DNA from 3 places in the Psychrobacillus sp. FSL K6-4046 genome. Region 2 is predicted to be linked to each of the others. Evidence: riboswitches for the same ligand, from Rfam matches in the RefSeq annotation. Region 2 holds a riboswitch; each other region holds the start of a gene.
The links. A riboswitch is a leader RNA that binds a small molecule or an ion and turns the genes downstream of it on or off. The one in region 2 is predicted to bind cobalamin.
Positions count from the first base shown of each region.

Region 1: it holds a riboswitch for cobalamin, as region 2 does, so the genes downstream of both, MKY09_RS03015 (ABC transporter substrate-binding protein) here and MKY09_RS18825 (hypothetical protein) in region 2, are expected to answer to the same signal.
Region 3: it holds a riboswitch for cobalamin, as region 2 does, so the genes downstream of both, MKY09_RS17670 (hypothetical protein) here and MKY09_RS18825 (hypothetical protein) in region 2, are expected to answer to the same signal.

Region 1 covers NZ_CP152020.1:606,953-613,094, reverse strand. The annotation lists gene MKY09_RS03020 (iron ABC transporter permease) at 1-758, opposite strand, end outside; gene MKY09_RS03015 (ABC transporter substrate-binding protein) at 751-1,704, opposite strand; cobalamin riboswitch at 1,825-1,967, opposite strand; gene MKY09_RS03010 (hypothetical protein) at 2,345-2,482, opposite strand; gene MKY09_RS03005 (DUF1963 domain-containing protein) at 2,647-3,327, opposite strand; gene MKY09_RS03000 (DUF2185 domain-containing protein) at 3,340-3,966, opposite strand; gene MKY09_RS02995 (hypothetical protein) at 4,001-4,315, opposite strand; gene MKY09_RS02990 (DUF2975 domain-containing protein) at 4,312-4,785, opposite strand; gene MKY09_RS02985 (hypothetical protein) at 5,252-5,569, shown strand; gene MKY09_RS02980 (hypothetical protein) at 5,767-6,142, shown strand, end outside.
Region 2 covers NZ_CP152020.1:3,804,990-3,811,131, reverse strand. The annotation lists gene MKY09_RS18835 (zinc ABC transporter substrate-binding protein) at 6-923, opposite strand; gene MKY09_RS18830 (hypothetical protein) at 1,214-1,390, shown strand; gene MKY09_RS18825 (hypothetical protein) at 1,736-1,954, opposite strand; cobalamin riboswitch at 2,181-2,374, opposite strand; gene MKY09_RS18820 (MFS transporter) at 2,478-3,704, shown strand; gene MKY09_RS18815 (AraC family transcriptional regulator) at 3,756-4,655, opposite strand; gene MKY09_RS18810 (serine hydrolase) at 4,747-5,556, shown strand; gene MKY09_RS18805 (FAD-binding dehydrogenase) at 5,617-6,142, opposite strand, start outside.
Region 3 covers NZ_CP152020.1:3,592,923-3,599,064, reverse strand. The annotation lists gene MKY09_RS17700 (GNAT family protein) at 1-63, shown strand, start outside; gene MKY09_RS17695 (DegV family protein) at 85-933, opposite strand; gene MKY09_RS17690 (aminoglycoside adenylyltransferase domain-containing protein) at 1,076-1,873, shown strand; gene MKY09_RS17685 (GNAT family N-acetyltransferase) at 1,876-2,382, shown strand; gene MKY09_RS17680 (spore germination protein GerW family protein) at 2,395-2,787, shown strand; gene MKY09_RS17675 (VanZ family protein) at 2,829-3,302, opposite strand; cobalamin riboswitch at 3,415-3,604, shown strand; gene MKY09_RS17670 (hypothetical protein) at 3,774-4,313, shown strand; gene MKY09_RS17665 (ABC transporter substrate-binding protein) at 4,317-5,255, shown strand; gene MKY09_RS17660 (DUF1700 domain-containing protein) at 5,378-5,623, shown strand; gene tatA (twin-arginine translocase TatA/TatE family subunit) at 5,933-6,139, opposite strand.

The DNA of each region.
Region 1 (6,142 bases), 690 kb from region 2:
GTACCGGATACAGCTACAGCCGTCCCAGTAAGCATAGACCCACCTATTAGTATCATCATTTTACGTTTCTTCACTTCCACACCTAAATGCTGTGCTCGTTCTTCTCCAAACAGCATTGCATTTAGCTCCCTACGGTTTAACCATAATAAAAGTGAACCAATTATTATAAAAGGTAATGCCATTTGAACATAGCTCCAGCCACGCATAGAGACGCTTCCAAGGAGCCAACCAATTATTTGCCTTAGCTCTTCCCCTGTTAATGCAATCATTAAGGAAATAACAGAGCCGAGAAACGAGCTAAAGATAATACCTGTTAAAATAATCGTTTCCATTTTCATCGCTCGATCAACAAGCTTCGCGAAGGTGATTACGGTGAGCATCGTTGCAAGAGCTCCTAACATACTGAAAACAGGCAAGGTGAACATTCCTAAAAAAGGTACTGATATTCCAAAAAAGAGTGTAGTCACTGCACCAACCGATGCTCCGGACGACACTCCCAATGTATAAGGATCGGCTAGCGGATTTTTAAGCAGACTTTGAAAAGCTGCTCCCGCTATTGCCAGGGATGCTCCGACTAATCCTGCGAGTATAACTCGCGGCATGCGAATCTTCCAGACGATATTTGTTGCAATCGCATCTGTACCCGTATCCCATAAAGTACTGATCGGTACCTTTACAGATCCGACCGACACACCTAGCCAAATGGCTACGATTAACGTAGCCAGTGACAAGGTATAACCGATCATTGATTTACTCACTAAATGCCTCCGGATAAATAGCCTTAGCCACTTCCTCTAGGCCTTCTACTAAACGTGGACCTGGACGACTCGTTGCATCCTCATCCACTTGTACCACCTCATCGTTTTGAATGGCAGTCACTGTGTCAAAGCCATCACGCTGCTTCACCTTTTCTACAATTCCTTCCACGTAGTCATAGGTGATTAACATTACATCTGGGTTACGGCTTACTATTTCCTCTGGGTTAACTTGAAACCAGCCATCTTGATCAGCCATAATGTTTTCTGCATTGACCATCGTTAAAATTTCTTGCATAAATGTCCCATTACCAGGAGTATAGATTTCTGGTACATCGGAAGTTTCTACGAATACTGTTTTCTTTGTCTCTACTTTTGCAACTTTTTCTTGAATTTCGTCAACCTTTGCCTTCATATCCTCTATAACGGCTTGTGCTTCCTCATATTTCCCCGTTGCTCGGCCAATTTGTTCAATAGTTGTATAGGTTAAGTTAAAATCCTTTGCATCCTGTACCACAAATACCTTTACACCAGCATCTCGAAGCTGCTGTAATCCTGCCTCTGCCATTGAAACAATGGATTCATGAGCGAATACAATATCCGGACTTAAAGAGATAATTTTTTCAATGTTAAATTCCATCCCGCCAATTTTTTCTTTATCTAACGCTTCCTTTGGATAGCTTTCGTAATCATTAACACCGATAATTTCCTCATTTAGTCCCAAAGCAAATAGAATCTCCGTGTTACTTGGAATCATGGATACGATTGATTTCGGAGCTTCCTCTAGCGTAATTTCTTGTCCTACTGCATCCGTCAGTGTAAGTGGGAATGCCGTTTCTGAGTTACCAATTTCCTGGCTACTTTCTTTTTCTGTTGGAAGTGTCTCTTGCTCATTACAACCACCTAAAATCAGCAAGGTCATTCCAATAATTAACCACAGTTTCTTCATCCTTTATTCCTCCTAAATATAGACAACAAAAAATCCCCCATCCTAGGATGAGAGATAGATAGGTATAAATCAGCCACGAAAAACCGAAAGCGGACCTACACCAGACCTATCCGCGTAGGTAATGGGTGTGTACGTAAAGGCAGGTTTTCTGGCTTATGATGCATATGCATCACTTACAGTGGCGGGACCGCGCTGGACTTTAACCAGCTTCCCTTTTAACTCTAGTAACCGATAACTAGAGCACCTTTAAGCAAATGTTATTCTATTGTTTCTTGCATTTATTATACCTTATATTTAGATGTTGTCGAGTTGAAGTCGGTATTTGAAAAAGCATACATTTTATACATTTCAACAATACGAACGATTAATAAAGAATATTGAAGTTTATATGCTTTTAAATGTGGAAAGTAGAATTGATTTCCGCTCTGGCGGACGCTTTCCGCGAGGGGAGCGATAAGCCCTCACCCATCGCTAACGCGCGTGGTTGTGATGTCTTATCTGTCTCCTTCCTCCCGCTGGAGTCGCCTCCTGCCACTTCAATCAATAATTAGAAAAGGTTCATGGTTGATTGGTAAAGACTTCTTTATAATATATAAAACACGACAACTTTAACCTTAAAAAAGCTTAATATAGTAGTTTTTCATCGCGATTTCTTGTTTTCATCATTTTTTTTATCAATCGTTTCTCTTACTTCTTTTAGTATTTTTTTCGTTGCTTTTGATTGTTCTCGTGCCGTTTTCAGGATATTTGGTTTATTTTCTTCTTTCCATCCAGTCAAAGAACACCCTCTCTTAGTTGTGTGCAACTGAAATTCGCTCCATCTTCTTAATATATCTAAAAACAAAGGGAATAATTGAATCAAAACATTTTGAGATAAATAATAATATAAAAAAACTTTTACTGAAATGAGCTTTAATCCATTACTACTTTTTTTACCTGCTATTAATAAAAATCACAGTACACAATCCACTCTTGTTTGTCTTGATTATAGAAAAAATAGAAGCTACCACTGTCTACTATGTTGAATTGTGCTTTCGCATCAGAGCTTATTTGTAAGACAAATGGATATTCTTCACCATATGAAACTCCACTCTGTGTATAAGAGGGGTATCCACCGATCTTATGCATAGGATAGATATCCTCCACGATATCATCGTAATATTCAATATCCTCATCCAATTCAAGATGTAAAATCTCATCTTGGACTTCCGTTTCTATATCCTCAGAATCCCAGGCAGGAGTGTCGTTATTAACCAGCTTTGGAATTAACGGAAAAGACCTCATCCTCACAGATTGGTTGTTTATTTTTAGTAATCCATTGAGGTTTGTATAGCAATTGATCATAAAAAAAGGCGCTAGGTTATCATCATTTAAATGATCATATACATTAAAGTCCATATAAATGGTGATTAGTTGAATATTTTTTAATTCCTCCGGTACGTAAGGGAGATCGTTTAAAAAAATGGTGCATAAAGGCTCAAACTGTGAAGGGATATTTTCTTCTTTTCCCCACAAGACCTTTCCAATCCAGCTCTCTCCTAATTCTTCCGTTGGTCGATAACCACCCGTCTCAAAAATGGTAGCTTGCTTAAATAGTACTTCTTTTAATTGAGCAATGTTCATATAAATCCCCTCCTAAGCTAAGTAAGACTTCCAATCGTAATCTTCTATTTTATAAAAGATACCACGGTCGTTTTTTTCGTATGCACATAGAGGTGGCTCATCAATAAAAGATAGAACAGAGTCATCTATATTTAAAATTACACCTATGGATATATACTGGAAATTATCAGAATTACTTAAAAATCTATCATCTTCGTAACCAGTTAAAACAGACCAACCAGAATCTTGAGCATCTTTTGGATCATCTTTTAACATAAAATTAAATTCATCTCTCTCTAAAACATCGTTGCTTACAATTATTTTCGTATCAAAGTAATAATCCCATTTAGAAGATTTTGGATCATTATACTCAGTGTCACATATATGATCTGCACGAAATGAAATTTCTTGTCCAATTTTTAATTCGCTTATATTGATTGGGTCGTTTGAAAGAACTCCCTTAAAGTTTTCCATATCCCTATGGGTAATTTTCACCCACATTCTTTCACCTGCATACCCGTCTCCTCTAGTCTCGCATTCGAAAATTAATTTGACCCGATCTCCTATTCTTAAAATATCAATTACTTCCTGGCTAGGAATATAAAAAGTATAGGGCGCTTCTTTATTTCTCTTATAAACACTCTCTAAGTACCATGACATTATATTTACCCCTTGAACTGTTTCGACATAATTTTTATGAGTCTTTCATCACTTTAATTTTTTTGGCAACTATCTTCCCTTCGATTTCCTCAGTCCAGACTTTCACTTCTTGACCTTCTATTAGACTCTTAGAAGTCTTTATTTTCCCAACTATTTCAGTGTTATCTGTGAAATGGACTTTAGGAGTAAAATGCTCGTATTCAGGGTTAATTTCAAGAGGATATAATATAAATTTACTTTCGGTTAAGTCCCCTATCTTACCATGATAATCAGCTCTACTAAAAAGGAAAAAAGCAAGAACAGCTATAATTATTATAGTCATTCCAATAATTAAGCCTCTACTTTTCATTTGTTATGTTCCAATCGTGCAATTGCTTCTTGTAGAAGTCTTTGTAGAACAGATGCGAAGGCTGCAATTCCAAGAGAAGCAAAAATCATGCCTAGTCCGATGCCTATGATTCCAGGCGCATCATCCTTATCTGCCATAAGAAAGAATATTGGCATACCTAAAACGTATAAAGAGCTAATAGCTAATCCACAGTATTTTATCTTCTCCAAGGCTCTTACTGAAGGTTCAGAGAAGGTATTATGATGACCTATATAATTTAAAAGCTTTAGTGCTTGGTATAGAGCAAAGTAAAAAGGAATAGCTGTTGCATACAAATCGATATAAACTAGATATTTTAGATAAGAATGGTCAGGATATAGTTCCGCTGCAAAGCCTGCTATTTCAGGCACTAAAAAGATACATAACGCGAGAACCGGGATTCCCATTAAAATGACGGCCAACTTTAAAAATAAAATAATAGCTTTTTCCATAAAAGCACCTCACTCATTCATTGTCTACATAATATTACATATTTGATTGTTTTAGAATAAATACTATTGTAAATAAAATATATTAATACTCTAGGATTATAAAGGAACCAGAATAAAATTCTGAAAGTTTTTAAATGTCTTTATTCCTGTAAGAGATCCATTTGCTGCATTTAGCACTTTGTCTACATTATAGAATTAAAGATTTTAAACTAATTTCGTCTTTTAAAAGGCAATGTGGACTGATCTCACATTTGAAAATTTCAAAAAATATTTATAATTACTTACACAAGTTACTCTTGAAAACATACTAAAAATAGGCATTTCCTCTAAGAAAGTGTGTAACAAAAAGAGCTGGACAAGGTTATTATAATGTGAAAAGATTGAATTGTAAGAATAATCGGCCGATTTTCTTCCTAAGTATTTTGTTTTCTAAAAAAATAAAATTTGATACGGAGGAATATACTTTATGAAGAAATTTAAAATATTATTGTTAAGTTTTGTAATTGCTTTAAGTTTTGGATTCACAGCCCAAGCAGAAAATGTACGAGCCACTGAAAGTAAAGAAACAAAAGTTGATGTAGCTTCAGAACAAATTTTTGTTTCAAGAACGGTTCGTTTTACTAGAGATCAATCTATGTGGGTAACTGAAACTAGAAATGGTAAAACGTATTCTGGGTATATTTATAATAGAGGTTTTGCAGACGGCTCTGGAAACTACTCATTTTTCTCAGGATATATTAGAACAGGTCCCCATGCACCATTATCACTTGAACTTGAAAAATAGGAAGATAGAGTAGTTAAAATAAAGGCTTTGTTAGAAATCATCCCTTTACGTAGTTGTTTAACTCTGCAGTTCTCTGTAAGTTTCACTATTTAAAGGGATGTTTTCTTTTTCTAGAAATTATACTCCATTATACAAGCATATAATCATACATAAAGAGGAAGTGGGCCAATCTACGTCTGTTTTTCAGGGAGGAACTCATGAAAGAAGTTATAAGTTTCGTTATGAAAGGAATCTTAAAAAGTAAATACATATTATTGGTACCTTTTATTATCATTCTATTTATCGTTTCTTTGATGACTATTAATAGTAATGAATCTGGAACAACTCAACAGGAGCTACAAGACACATTTAATGATCGCAAGGAAACCATTAATTTTATCATTGGTAGCCTATTAAATAAAAAAAAGGATTTAGGCTTACCTGAAGAACAACAACTAGCACTAGACAGTTTACTCCTCCAAGAAGTGTATTTAAAAGAAATATCAACTAAGCTGGCTCGAGGAGATTTAGATATTTCCAACGAAAACCTCGCCTACTTAAAAGCATATAGTGAGTATGAAAGCTATGACTTTA
Region 2 (6,142 bases):
ACCTCCTATTTAAGTGAATCAACTATTGTGTTGACATTATGCTTATACATTCCTATATAAGTTCCTTCCTCTGTTCCTTCAGCACCCATGGCATCCGAGTAAAGCTCTCCTCCAATTTGTATCGTGTGTCCTTTTTCCTTTGCACCTTCAATGACAGCATTCATGGCTTTATCAGAAACGCTGGATTCAATAAATACTGCTTTAATATTTTGCTCTACTAAGAAGTTTACGACGTTCTGTATATCCTTTAATCCATACTCGGCATCTGTGCTAAGACCTTGTAAACCTCTGACTTCCATTCCATTACTTTCACCAAAGTAGTTAAATGCATCATGGGCAGTAACAAGCACTCGCTGCTCCTTTGGTATTTCAATAATACGTTCTTTCGTCCATTCATTTAGCTCATCTAGTTCTTGAAAAAACTTAATTTCATTTTCCTTAAATTGCTCTTCGTTAGTAGAGAATTCTTTTGTAAGTGTTTTGGTGATTTCCTGAGTTGCAATCTTCCACACATCTATATCAAACCAAATATGGGGATCAAATAGTTCAGGATGAGCTTCGTCATTTAAAATTCTCTCCTTTGGAACTACTTCTCCAATGGCAACTACCGATTTCTCTTTTTTCATCTTCTCAAAAATATCACTCATTTTTCCTTCAAGCTCTAGCCCATTGTAAAAAATGATATCCGCGTCCTCTAATACTTGTAAATCACCTTGAGTGGCCTTGTAAAGATGCGGGTCTACTCCTGGTCCCATCAAGGATTTAACTTCTACCATATCCCCGGCAATCCTCTTTACGGCATCAGCAACTTGACCTGTAGTTGTAACTACTAGTGGCTTATCAACTTCAGCCTTCCCATTGTTTTTGTCATTACATCCAGCCAATAAAACCATAGCAAAAAATAATAAAAATATTTTTTTCATTTACTACACTCCTTTTCCTTTGTTATAAATTATTTCCCGCGGGAAACTTTTAGAATAAAAAAATATAAATTTCATGCGAGATAATTATTTTCCTTAAGGAAACATTTGTTCAATAGGTTAACTCATATTATTTGAATTGTCAAATTAATTTATGCGAAAATGGAAAAAATGTGATTGTCTATTTTAGGAGTTGGAGTGAGCCAATTTTAATTAGCCTAAACTGAAATTTTCGTATGTCTTTAATACAAAGTGCTATACTGTATAAACAATGATAGTGGGGAGGTAATGTAATGCAATATTCAAAATCTAAAATGGAAGAGCTTGTTAAGTTCAGTCCTGATTTAGCTAAAAGATTGAAGGAAGTAATGAAGGAGCATGATTTAGAAAAAAGCTTTGCTCTAAAGGCTTTGTATCATTCAGAGGTTAAAGATGGCGGTAAATATCAAAGGGATTATCAAGATCTATAGTAATTAGCGAACCAAATGACTAACGTCATTGGTTCGCTTTTTTAATTATTTTAAGTGTCAATTTCATAATTCATATTTAAAAAGCAAAACACGAACAAATAGTAGAAAACAATGATTTATATATGCTTTTATATGTGTAGAAGCATAATTGCTTCCGCTCTGACGGATGCTTTCCGCGGGGTGAGCGATAAGCCATCACCCATCGCTTACGCGCGTGGTTGTGATGTCTATCTGTCTCACTTATCCCGTAGGAGTCGCCGTCTGTCGCTACAATCAATACGGATAAAATGTTCGTGTTAATCGGTAAAGCTCTATTTATGAAATTGACTGACATATGTATTTTATTTATTCCTGCTTTATTCCAGCAATCTCTTGTTTAATCTGACGGTGTGCAACATTTAAGTGGTGAAGAAAAAGATTTCTTTCTTCTATACTCCATACTGAGTTAAGCTCAATTTCTTTTTTCATTTCCTCAAAGGTAGACTGTAGAGATATCGAGGTACTTGCAACCTGGTTTGTCATTAATACTTGCTTAAATTGCTCCATAAAAATCTCTTTTCTCATTTCCAAAATCCTTTCGTTTTTAACATAAAAAGCATCCTCTTTTTTATAAAAGAGGATGCTTGGTTAGTATGATTTAATAGTCAGTACGCTAGGAAACAAATAAAAACCACGATTAAATAAGGAGTCTGTTCACTCCAGTGGATTTTAGTATGTCTTTTCGTACGGCAGTATTTTCAAGCTTTGCTTGTCATAGTTGCACTTAGCACCTCCTATCCTCGTAGGGTCGTGGTGTGTACTTGAAATAGGCAGGTCTCCTGGCTCATGGTCATTGCGTTACCTTCCTTCCCGTAGTATCGATACATACAGTGGTTTATAAAGTATTGCTCACATTTACAGTTGCGGGACAGCGTCGGTCTTTCACCGAACTTCCCTTTTAAGTTCTTTTGTAATTAAAAGAACACCTAAATCTACACATTATTTAATTGTTCTTTCACTATAACATAAAAAAAGTTAGTCAATATAGCAAATTTGGATAAGTCGTAGACTGCTTCTCTTTTTATAATCAAGTGGAGAGGTGAGGTAAATGAGTAGTTTAAAGGACCCATATCGGCTGTATATTTATATTTGCTTTCTATCGCAATTATTTTTTACTTTTATATTTACAGTCAGTTTGTTGTATCAAGTAAGCGTTGTTAAGCTGGATCCGTTGCAACTAGTTTTAGTGGGAACTGTGTTGGAGTTAACCGTATTTCTCTTTGAAATTCCAACTGGTATCATGTCTGATTTAAAGAGCCGGAAGCTATCCGTTATCATTGGTTACTTTCTAATAGGAGTTGGTTTTTTATTAGAAGGCTTGTTTCCTTTTTTTATTACGGTTTTATTGGCTCAAGTGGCATGGGGGATAGGGTATACCTTTACTAGCGGGTCATTGCAAGCCTGGATAGCTGATGAAATAGGAGAAGAAAAGGCCTCATCTGCATATATGAGAGGAGCTAAGGCTGGAAACCTAGGCCAATTAGTTGCCATTCCGTTAAGCGTATTAATCGGCTCGTACCTAATCCATCTACCGATTATAGTAGGAGGATTATGTATGATTGGTTTAGCTGTTTTACTAATAATATTTATGAAAGAGGATCATTTTAAACCTTTGAAAAGAAGCGAAAGAATTGGTGCATGGGAGACAATGAAAGAGAACTTGGAGAAAATCATTCTTTTCTCCAGAACTAGCTTTATACTTCGTATGCTATTTCTAATCGCTCTGTTTATAGGTTTTTATAGTGAAGGTTTTGATCGTCTGTGGCTTCCTCATCTATTAGAAATGGCTAAAATAACTACCTTGTCCAATGAACGACTGGTGCTATTAACTGGAGGAATTCAATTAGTTGTCGTGCTGCTGTCATATATGTTGCTTCACTTTTTAAATAAAAGTACGATTTATCAAGAATTGCACCGAATATATATCGCTCTTTTTATTGGTTGCTCCAGTATAGTGGTAGCATTAATAGGCTTTGCATTTTCGAGCTATATTATTGGTTTGTTTATTTGCTATGTAATAATCCAAGTTAGTCGGAAGGTAATGTCCCCATTAGAGGACATTTGGTTAAATAAAATCATACCTGACTCTTCTACTCGGGCAACATTTTTCTCTGTAAAAGGGCAGGTGGATGCAGTTGGGCAAATAAGCGGTGGACCTGTTATTGGGTATATTGCCACAACCCTTACTATTAAGACTGCAATTATAGTAAGTGCGCTTATTTTAAGTCCAGTTCTATTTTTTTACCGTTCTCTTCTAAAGAAGGGGGTGCGGTAATAGTGGTAATTCGAAAAAAGCAGTAGCTTATCTATTAAATTAAAGTTTCTATCATTTTTCTTTAATAGGAAGGTAAATCTCCATATAAACTTTGTCGTACTCCCAATCATGGCAGTGTTCATCATAATATTCAAAGTCATAGCTGTCTTCATCGACTTCATATTGGGAATCAGGTAGCCAGTCTTCTAAAATATATTGCCAAGTACCTTTGATAGAGGAAACAAATTGCTCTACCGGTACAAGAGGTGTTTTGAAAACTGCATAAGTGGTGGCCTTAACGGTAAATTTAAGGATTCCTTCAGGTACTGTTGTGCCCTCGTCAAAATTCACCGCAAATAAATAGGTGAAATGATCTTCTGACTCTGGTGCACTAAGATTAAAACAATATTCTCCGTGCTTTTTAGGTGTTAAGAGGTTATATAGAGTAGTTTCAATGGATTCCTCAGAGAGTATTCGTTGATTCCAAAAGGCGGGGGCATCTCTCGTAAAGGCTATATTTCCCATCCGTGTTTCAAACGTCTTACCTGCTACCCTAAAAGGGGGCTTAGAAATGATTTTAGGCTGAAGAACTACTCCCCCAGTTTTCTTTTGTATAAGGCTCTCTAAACATAGTCTTTGTGGAACCGAAATGGGGCAGTGCATCTTATATAAGCTAGGGGGACTCCCAAAGCAGCGTTTAAATGATTTAGTAAAGCCTGCATGTGTTTCAAACCCATATTCTAATGCTATATCTATAATTCTTTTCTCCTTCAGTAAGTCAACTAAGGCAAATTGTAGCTTCCTTTTTTGCACATAATCCATTGGTGTATAACCAGTAGTCTGATGGAAAATACGAGAAAAATGAAAAGGGGAATAGCTGATAAGCTTTGCAAGGCTTTCGGTATTTATATCATCTTTAATATGTTCGTCTATATAATCAATGACTTTTTGTAATAGAAAAAGTTGTGTCATGCACATGCTCTCCATAAATTCGAATTTTCTAAAAATAAATCTTATAATAGTCTATAATAAAACAAAGAGAATGACTAGAGGAGGATGGATAGTGGAGGAGCTAATAGGTAAAGTTCAAAAGTTGATTAAACCTTCCAAAGGGACATGGGGGATTGTATTAGAGGATTTGAATACGGGAGAGAAGTGGGAACACAATGAGCAAGAGCTGTTTTATGCAGCTAGTGTCATTAAGGTACCAATAATGACAGCAGTTTTTCAGGCAGTAGAACGTCAACAATTGTCCCTGACCGATTTAGTCAGATTGGAAAAAGATGAGTATGTGGGAGGGTCCGGAGTCCTCCAGCATTTAACTCCAGGAACTTCACTACCATTACTAGATATCATGCTTCTGATGATTATTCAAAGTGACAATACAGCTACGAATCTTTTAATAGATTTAGTTGGAGTAGAAAATATTCAACAAACAATGAAGGAAGCCGGTATGGAATACAGTACATTTTATAACAAGCTTATGTTGAGTGAGCCAAATCCACATGGTGCCAATCGTATTGCTGCAAAGGATGTCGGCAACTTACTATCTAAAATGGCTCAGGGACAGCTAGTTAGTGAACAAGCAAGTAAGCAAATGATAGATATGATGAAAAAACAACAGGTCCGTGATTGTTTGCCGGAAAAACTTCCTTCTCCATATTCCAACTTCAATAATGGGATGCCTGCCTGGGAACTGGCAAACAAAACAGGTTGGATACCTGGTACCAGACATGATGTAGGAATATTTTTTGTAGGAAATAGAAAACTAGTTGCAACAGTCCTATCGGAGAAGGAGGATGATGTCCTATCCAAAAGAATACTTTCTCAAATAGGCTATGAAATATATCAATATTTATGTAAGGAAGTATAAAGAGCATATTCCCTTCCAAAAGAAAAACTTTGACAGACGGTAGTCAAAGTTTTTTCTATATTACTTGGATAAGTCCTTGGCCAATGCTCTCCCTGTTTCTCTTCCTGTGAACAGACATCCTCCCAAGAAGGTTCCCTCTAGAGCACGATAGCCATGCATTCCTCCACCACCAAAGCCTGTGACCTCTCCAGCTGCATAAAGACCGGGAACGAGATTACCTTCTGAGTTAAGGACACGACCGCCTAAATCTGTTTGAAGACCCCCTAGTGTTTTGCGAGTCAAGATATTCAAACGAACTGCAATCAGGGGACCATTTTTAACATCTAATATTTTATGAGGGGCAGCTACACGTATAAGCTTATCTCCAATATAATGACGGGCTCCCCTTAAGGCAGTGATTTGAAGATCCTTTGTAAACTTATTATCCATCTCACGATCACGAGCCATAATTTGTTTTTCTAGATGTTCGTAATGTAACAGGCTATTTCCGGTAATTCTATTCATCCCAGCTACTAGTTCTTGTAGAGTTGTGGCGACTACAAAATCTTCACCCTTATCCATGAAAGCCTTAACTGGATCAGTCGGC
Region 3 (6,142 bases), 210 kb from region 2:
GAAAAAGGGCAGTTTTGTGATGCTTCCATTTGCTCTTTGTTAAAAAAGGAGTTTGCTAAATAGCAAACCCCTTTATAAATTATATTAATACCGAACCCAGCTAAGTCCAATGGTCCCTTCTCCAGCATGAACTCCTACACAGGCACTTAATGGGATGACAATAACCTTAAGGTTAGGGAATTCCTGCAGGATTTCTTCTCTCCACGTTTGAGCATCCTTTTTGTTGTTGCAGTTGATTACTGCAACTTCTGGAACTTCTGCTATTTTCATATCTTTTCGAAGGCGTCCCATTACATAGTTTTTAGCTCTTTTAGTAGCACGTACTTTTTCTGTCGGGACGGTTTTTCCATTATCAAAGGAAATAACCACTTTTATATTTAATAGATTGCTAAGAAAGGCTGCTGTGCCGGAAACACGACCACTTTTATGAAGCTGAGTCAAGCTAGATGGAATGAAGGATAACTCAGAGTTGTTTGTCATATTTTCTATATGAGCTACAACTTCCTCTACGCCCCGGCCTTCTTCTAACAAGCTTTTCCCAACCTCTAGCATTTTGACCATTGGATAAGAGCCTATTTTGGAGTCAATGGAATATACTTTGAAATTGGCCATTTTAGAAGCGGTTTGTGAGCTGTGGTAGGTGCCAGACAAACCGCTTGATGTATGGACGGCAACTGCACAATCATATCCTTCTGCTTTTAGGTCTTCATATAGTTGTACCATTTCACCAATTGGAGGCTGAGAGGTCTTTGGATGAACTTTAGCCGTTCTTAATTTGTCATAGAATTCATCATGTGTCATATCAATCGTTTCTTTGAATGCACCCTCTTCAAAAACAATATTTAACGGTAAGACATGTATATTATGTTTTTCAATAAATGATTGTTCCAATAAAGCGGCAGTATCAGTGATCCAAGCAACTTTTTTATTCACAGTTGATAATCTCCTTAATAAAAATAATTTGTTAGCGATAATGTAACGCAGATGAATACATATCAATAGTGTTACTTGTCATGTTTTGTCGAAATTTCGGGAACTGGAACATATTTTGAACATATTTAGAGGAGGTGAAAGGTTGAAGTATTTATTACCGTATTCTCTACATAATTTAATGCAACTATATCTACAGCAATTAAATACACATTTGCCTATGAATTTAATAGAAGGAGTCTATTTGTATGGCTCCGTTGCTTTAGACGCTTTTGATGAGAAAAAGAGTGATATAGACTTTATCGTTTTATTAAATCGACAGGTAAATGAGAAAGAGATAGAAATGATAAAGGATCTTCATTTTCAATTGTCTAAAGAGGAATTAGGTTCTCGGATGGACGGTATGTATATCCAAGCAACTGACCTTAGTAAGGGGAACGAAACAATGCAACCTTATCCTTTTTGTGCGGATGGCGTTGTTAGAGTTGGGCATTGGGACATTAATCATGTGACTTGGTGGGTGTTAAAGGAGCATGGAATTACATTGCAGGGAACAGATATTCAAGAGTTAAAAGTCTCTACTGAATGGGAGGACGTCTTAGAGACGTTAAAATACAATATTAATCAATATTGGTATGAGAAAACAAAAGAAATACCAGATTCAGTGCCTGATGAAGTGGTGGAGGCTGTTACAGCTACTATTTGCAGAATTCTTTATTCACTCGAATATCAGCAGATCATTTCAAAAAAAGAAGCACTGAGAAAAGGGTTAAGTATGCTGCCAAATGTTTGGCATCCTTTAATAAAAGAAGGGATGAGAATTCGTACATTAGAGCAATCTCCTTCGCTATTTGCAACAGAAAGCTCACGTGCAGAAGCTTGTCGAGATTTAATATTGTACGCACATGAACTTTGCAATGCACGCTATTTTCAGGAGGTATAGAAATGGAAATTAGAAGATTAATAGGTGATGATGCAGAGGCATATTGGCAGCTAAGGCTTGAGGCACTGCAAAATAACTCCGAAGCATTTGGTACTAGTTATGAAGAAGCTATTCAAAGAGAAAATCCAATTGAACGAGTAAGAAGCAATTTTCAAGTAAATGGGAATTATACGTTCGGTGCATTTGAGGGAGATAAATTAATCGGTATGGTTACTCTTTTACAGGAGAGTGGCTCAAAAATGAAGCATAGAGCAAATATATTTGCGATGTATGTTAGTCCGCACGGGAGAAGAAAAGGTGCCGGTAAGTCCTTAATGGAGCAGGCGATTAAACAGGCAAGAGAAACTAATGAAATTGAAAAGATTAATCTCTCCGTAGTATCTAGTAATGAGTCTGCAAAAAATTTATACCTGCAGCTAGGATTTAAAGTATTTGGAACAGAAGAAATGGCTTTAAAGGAAAGAGATGTTTATTACGAGGAACATCATATGACCCTTATATTAAAATAAAGGAGAGATAGTATGGAGGAAAAGACAAGTAAACAAAAGGATAATACCAAGCTGCCTATGATACAAACACCAATACGTTCTATTTTTGAAAAGTTTTCTAGAGAAAAGGATGCTTCTTTAATATACGGGGACCCAATTATTATGGACAATAAACGGATTCTGCCAGTAGCCAAAGTGAACTACTTCGTAGGTGGAGGAGGAGGCGGTGGATTTACAGACGAGCAAAATGCTAGTGGTCAAGGAGAAGGAGCAGGTGGTGTATTTTCGATTAAACCAGTTGGAGTTTATGAAATCACCGAGGAAAATGTAAAATTCAAGCCTATACTTCCGATTAATCAATTACTTACTGTGTTCTCCATTATCACCTTAGGTCTTGCCTTCCTATTAAAGAAAAGTCGAAAATAAGTTCTTTAAATAGCTTAATAGAAAAACGCTACCTTTTAAATTTAGTGGGTAGCGTTTTTTCTATTCTTTAACCATTGAACAAGCGTTAGCAATAGCATGGCAAAAATTGCGCCACTTGTATCTAATAGAACATCCTGAAAGAGTGCAGATCGTCCACTCGTAAAGGATTGATGGAATTCATCTGCTGCTCCTAGAAAAAAGGTAATCAGTATGGCCAACAGCTTTCTGTACTTTTTTTTCGGTAAAGCAATATAAATGGCTAATCCAATCAAACCAAAATAAAAAAAGTGCGTTCCTTTTCTGATTAAAAATTCAACAAATGCATAGTAGCCACGTTCCTCGACAGAGACATAAAATCCCCAATATGGAATATGAAATAAAGACAAAAAGGATTCCAATGGCTTGTTGGGAAGCCAGTTTTTAAGCACAGTCTCTAAAGACTGCTGCTCGGAAGTTTGACCCGAAGCAATAAATACAAAGAGAATTAAAAGTAATAGTGGGATATATTTTTTCATATAAAAACAGTAGCATAAACTGAACAAGAAACAAACTAATTACAAGTTTTAACACTAGATAACCATTTCTACCCCAAAATGATACGCTATGGTACACTTACGATAAGTGAATAATTTATTGCAGGGAAAAGGTGCTGACTTGTCAGCTTAATTGGGAATTCGGTGAAAAACCGAAGCTGTTTCCGCAACTGTAAATGCAGATGAAATAAGAAAAATACCACTGTTGACAAACGTCGATGGGAAGGTTCTTAGAGTAAAATGATGCATGAGCCAGGAGACCAGCCTTTTCTTGAACGTATAAATACTCTTCGGAAGTTAAGGGGTTGTACGGCACGTGTCTATTTTTTCGATTGAATTTATAAAACGATAAATAGTATTGCGCCGCCCTTTTTGGGGTGGCGTTTTTTGTGCTGTAAGAGGTCGAGTATTGTATTGCATATGTTCACATTTACTAGGAAGGGAGGGGAAAAGGTGAAAAAGGACATGCGTTATATTTGTTATCCGTTTATGAGAGAGAAGCCTTCTACAGTAGACTTTGAGATTCGAACGGACTCACTGACGACACGTATCGGCTTGGCTGCTTCTTTAACAAAAGTTATTCCAAGAGTATATGAGGACCTTATGTATTTGGCCCCGATGGCATACCACTTAAATGGGTCTGTCAGAGGGAAGCTCGCGATCCATGAAGAAGATTTACAAATCCTCAGCGATATGTACGATTCCTACGTAAGCGAAGTAGAAGGAAGAGTAGATATATTCGTACTTCCACAAGGTTCAACGGCTGCTTGTGAGTTGCACGTATGTCGAAGTGAAGCAAAAAAGTCGGTCAGAGCTTTACATAAAGTCTCTTTAGAAAGAGAAGTACCTGAGATTTTATTTGACTACACGCAGCTATTAGCAAATGTATTGTTTGCAATGGCGGTATATGTAAATAAGTATCATGGAGTTGACGAGATTCAATTTGTCAGTAAATCATATCCCATGAGAAAAAAGAAAGAATTGGGGGATTAACATATGAATAAACAATTAAGAAATTGGTTAGCGGTACTAATACTTTCTATCTTACTTGTAGGCTGCCAAGAGGCTGAAAAGAATACAGCTGTTGAAACAGATTCTGTACAAGAAGTAAAGGAATACACTGTAACGGACGATATGGGGAACGAAATTACATTTGAAGAAGTTCCCGACTCGGTTGTGTCTCTACAACCAAGCAACACAGAAATTCTATTTGCCCTTGGCGTGGGAGATAAAATAGTGGGAGCTACAGAGTATGATACCTATCCAGAAGAAGCACTGGAAATTGAAAGAATTTCCGATTCTATGAGCTTTAATGCAGAACGGATTTTAGAGATAAGCCCAGATGTAGTGATAGCGTATACCACCGGTTCTGAGGAAGAGCTTAAAGTGTTGGAAGATGCGGGTTTAGACGTTTTTGTCATTCAATCGGCACTGTCATTTGAAGACGTCTATGGTGATATTGAACAGTTGGCCGCAGTAATGGGAGTTGAGGATAAAGGAATAAACCTTGTTAACTCTATTAAAACTACTATTCAAAGTGTTGAGGACAAAGTATCGGGTGTAGCTAATCAGAAACAAGTTTATTTTGAGATAAGCCCCTCTCCTGAAATTTTTACAACTGGTAAAAATACGTTTCAACAAGAAGTTTTGAATAATGCTTCTGTTGTGAACATTTTTGGAGACCAAGAGGGATGGATTAAATTATCTGAGGAAGATGTCATTAAGAAAAATCCTCCGATTATCTTAACTACCGTAAATTATGTAGAAGATCCAATTGGTGAGATTAAGGCTCGTCCAGGCTGGAACCAGCTAGAGGCTGTACAAAACAACGCCATCTTCCAATTAGATTCGGACATAATGTCTCGCCCTGGTCCACGAATTGGTGAAGCTGTGGAACTAGTAGCCAAAACCGTTTATCCAGAATTATTTAAATAAAGTAAAGGATGGTCTCGTTTTGAGGAGGCCATCTTCTTTTATTTTAAAACAGGTACCTTTCAATGGATAATAGTGTTATGGTATAGTACTATTTAATGAATAGTACCGAGGAGGAGTTAGAAGTGACAGCAAACGTTTATATTGAGACATTAGAAAAACAGCTATATATTTTAAATGCTAAGGAGCGCCAAGCGGTTGTTCGAGATTTCCAAAAATATTTTTGTGACTTGTTAAGAGAGGGGAAATCCGAGCAAGCAATAATAGAATCATTAGGAGCACCATCGTATATAGCAAGGGAACTACTTAAGGCTTACTCCGAAGAGGAAATGATCGTAACAGAAGTGGCATATGAAAGTGCATATATATAAAATGCTACAAAGGCTAGTTACCCTTTGTAGCATGACTTCATTGACAAGTTTTAACTGGTTCATTGGGAATCCAAATTTTACAGTTTGAATCTGATAAATCCCCGTCTGTATAAACTTTCATCTCTGGTGTGTTGCCTATATCACTAACCCCTATCCCATCACACAAACTCCAAGAGGCCCTTTTATTTCTTCGTTATTTAAAGAAATAAAGAGCAACAAGCTTTTGTATAGATTCTTATAGACTGATATCTAGGAATGTATATTAACACATGCAAAAAGCCGCCTATTAGAATTTGGCGGCTTTTTGCATTAGATATTTTTTTTAGTTACTGTTTCTTTGTCTTCTATTTTAAATTCTTCTGCAACATCGTCTACTATATCTTTAGTTGAGCTTTTAAATTCTTTTAACGTCTCTCCAATTGCTCTACCCAATTGAGGTAATTTTTTCGGACCGAACACGATTAAAGCAATAATTAATATAATGATTAAACCTGGTATTCCGATATTTGGCATTATAAT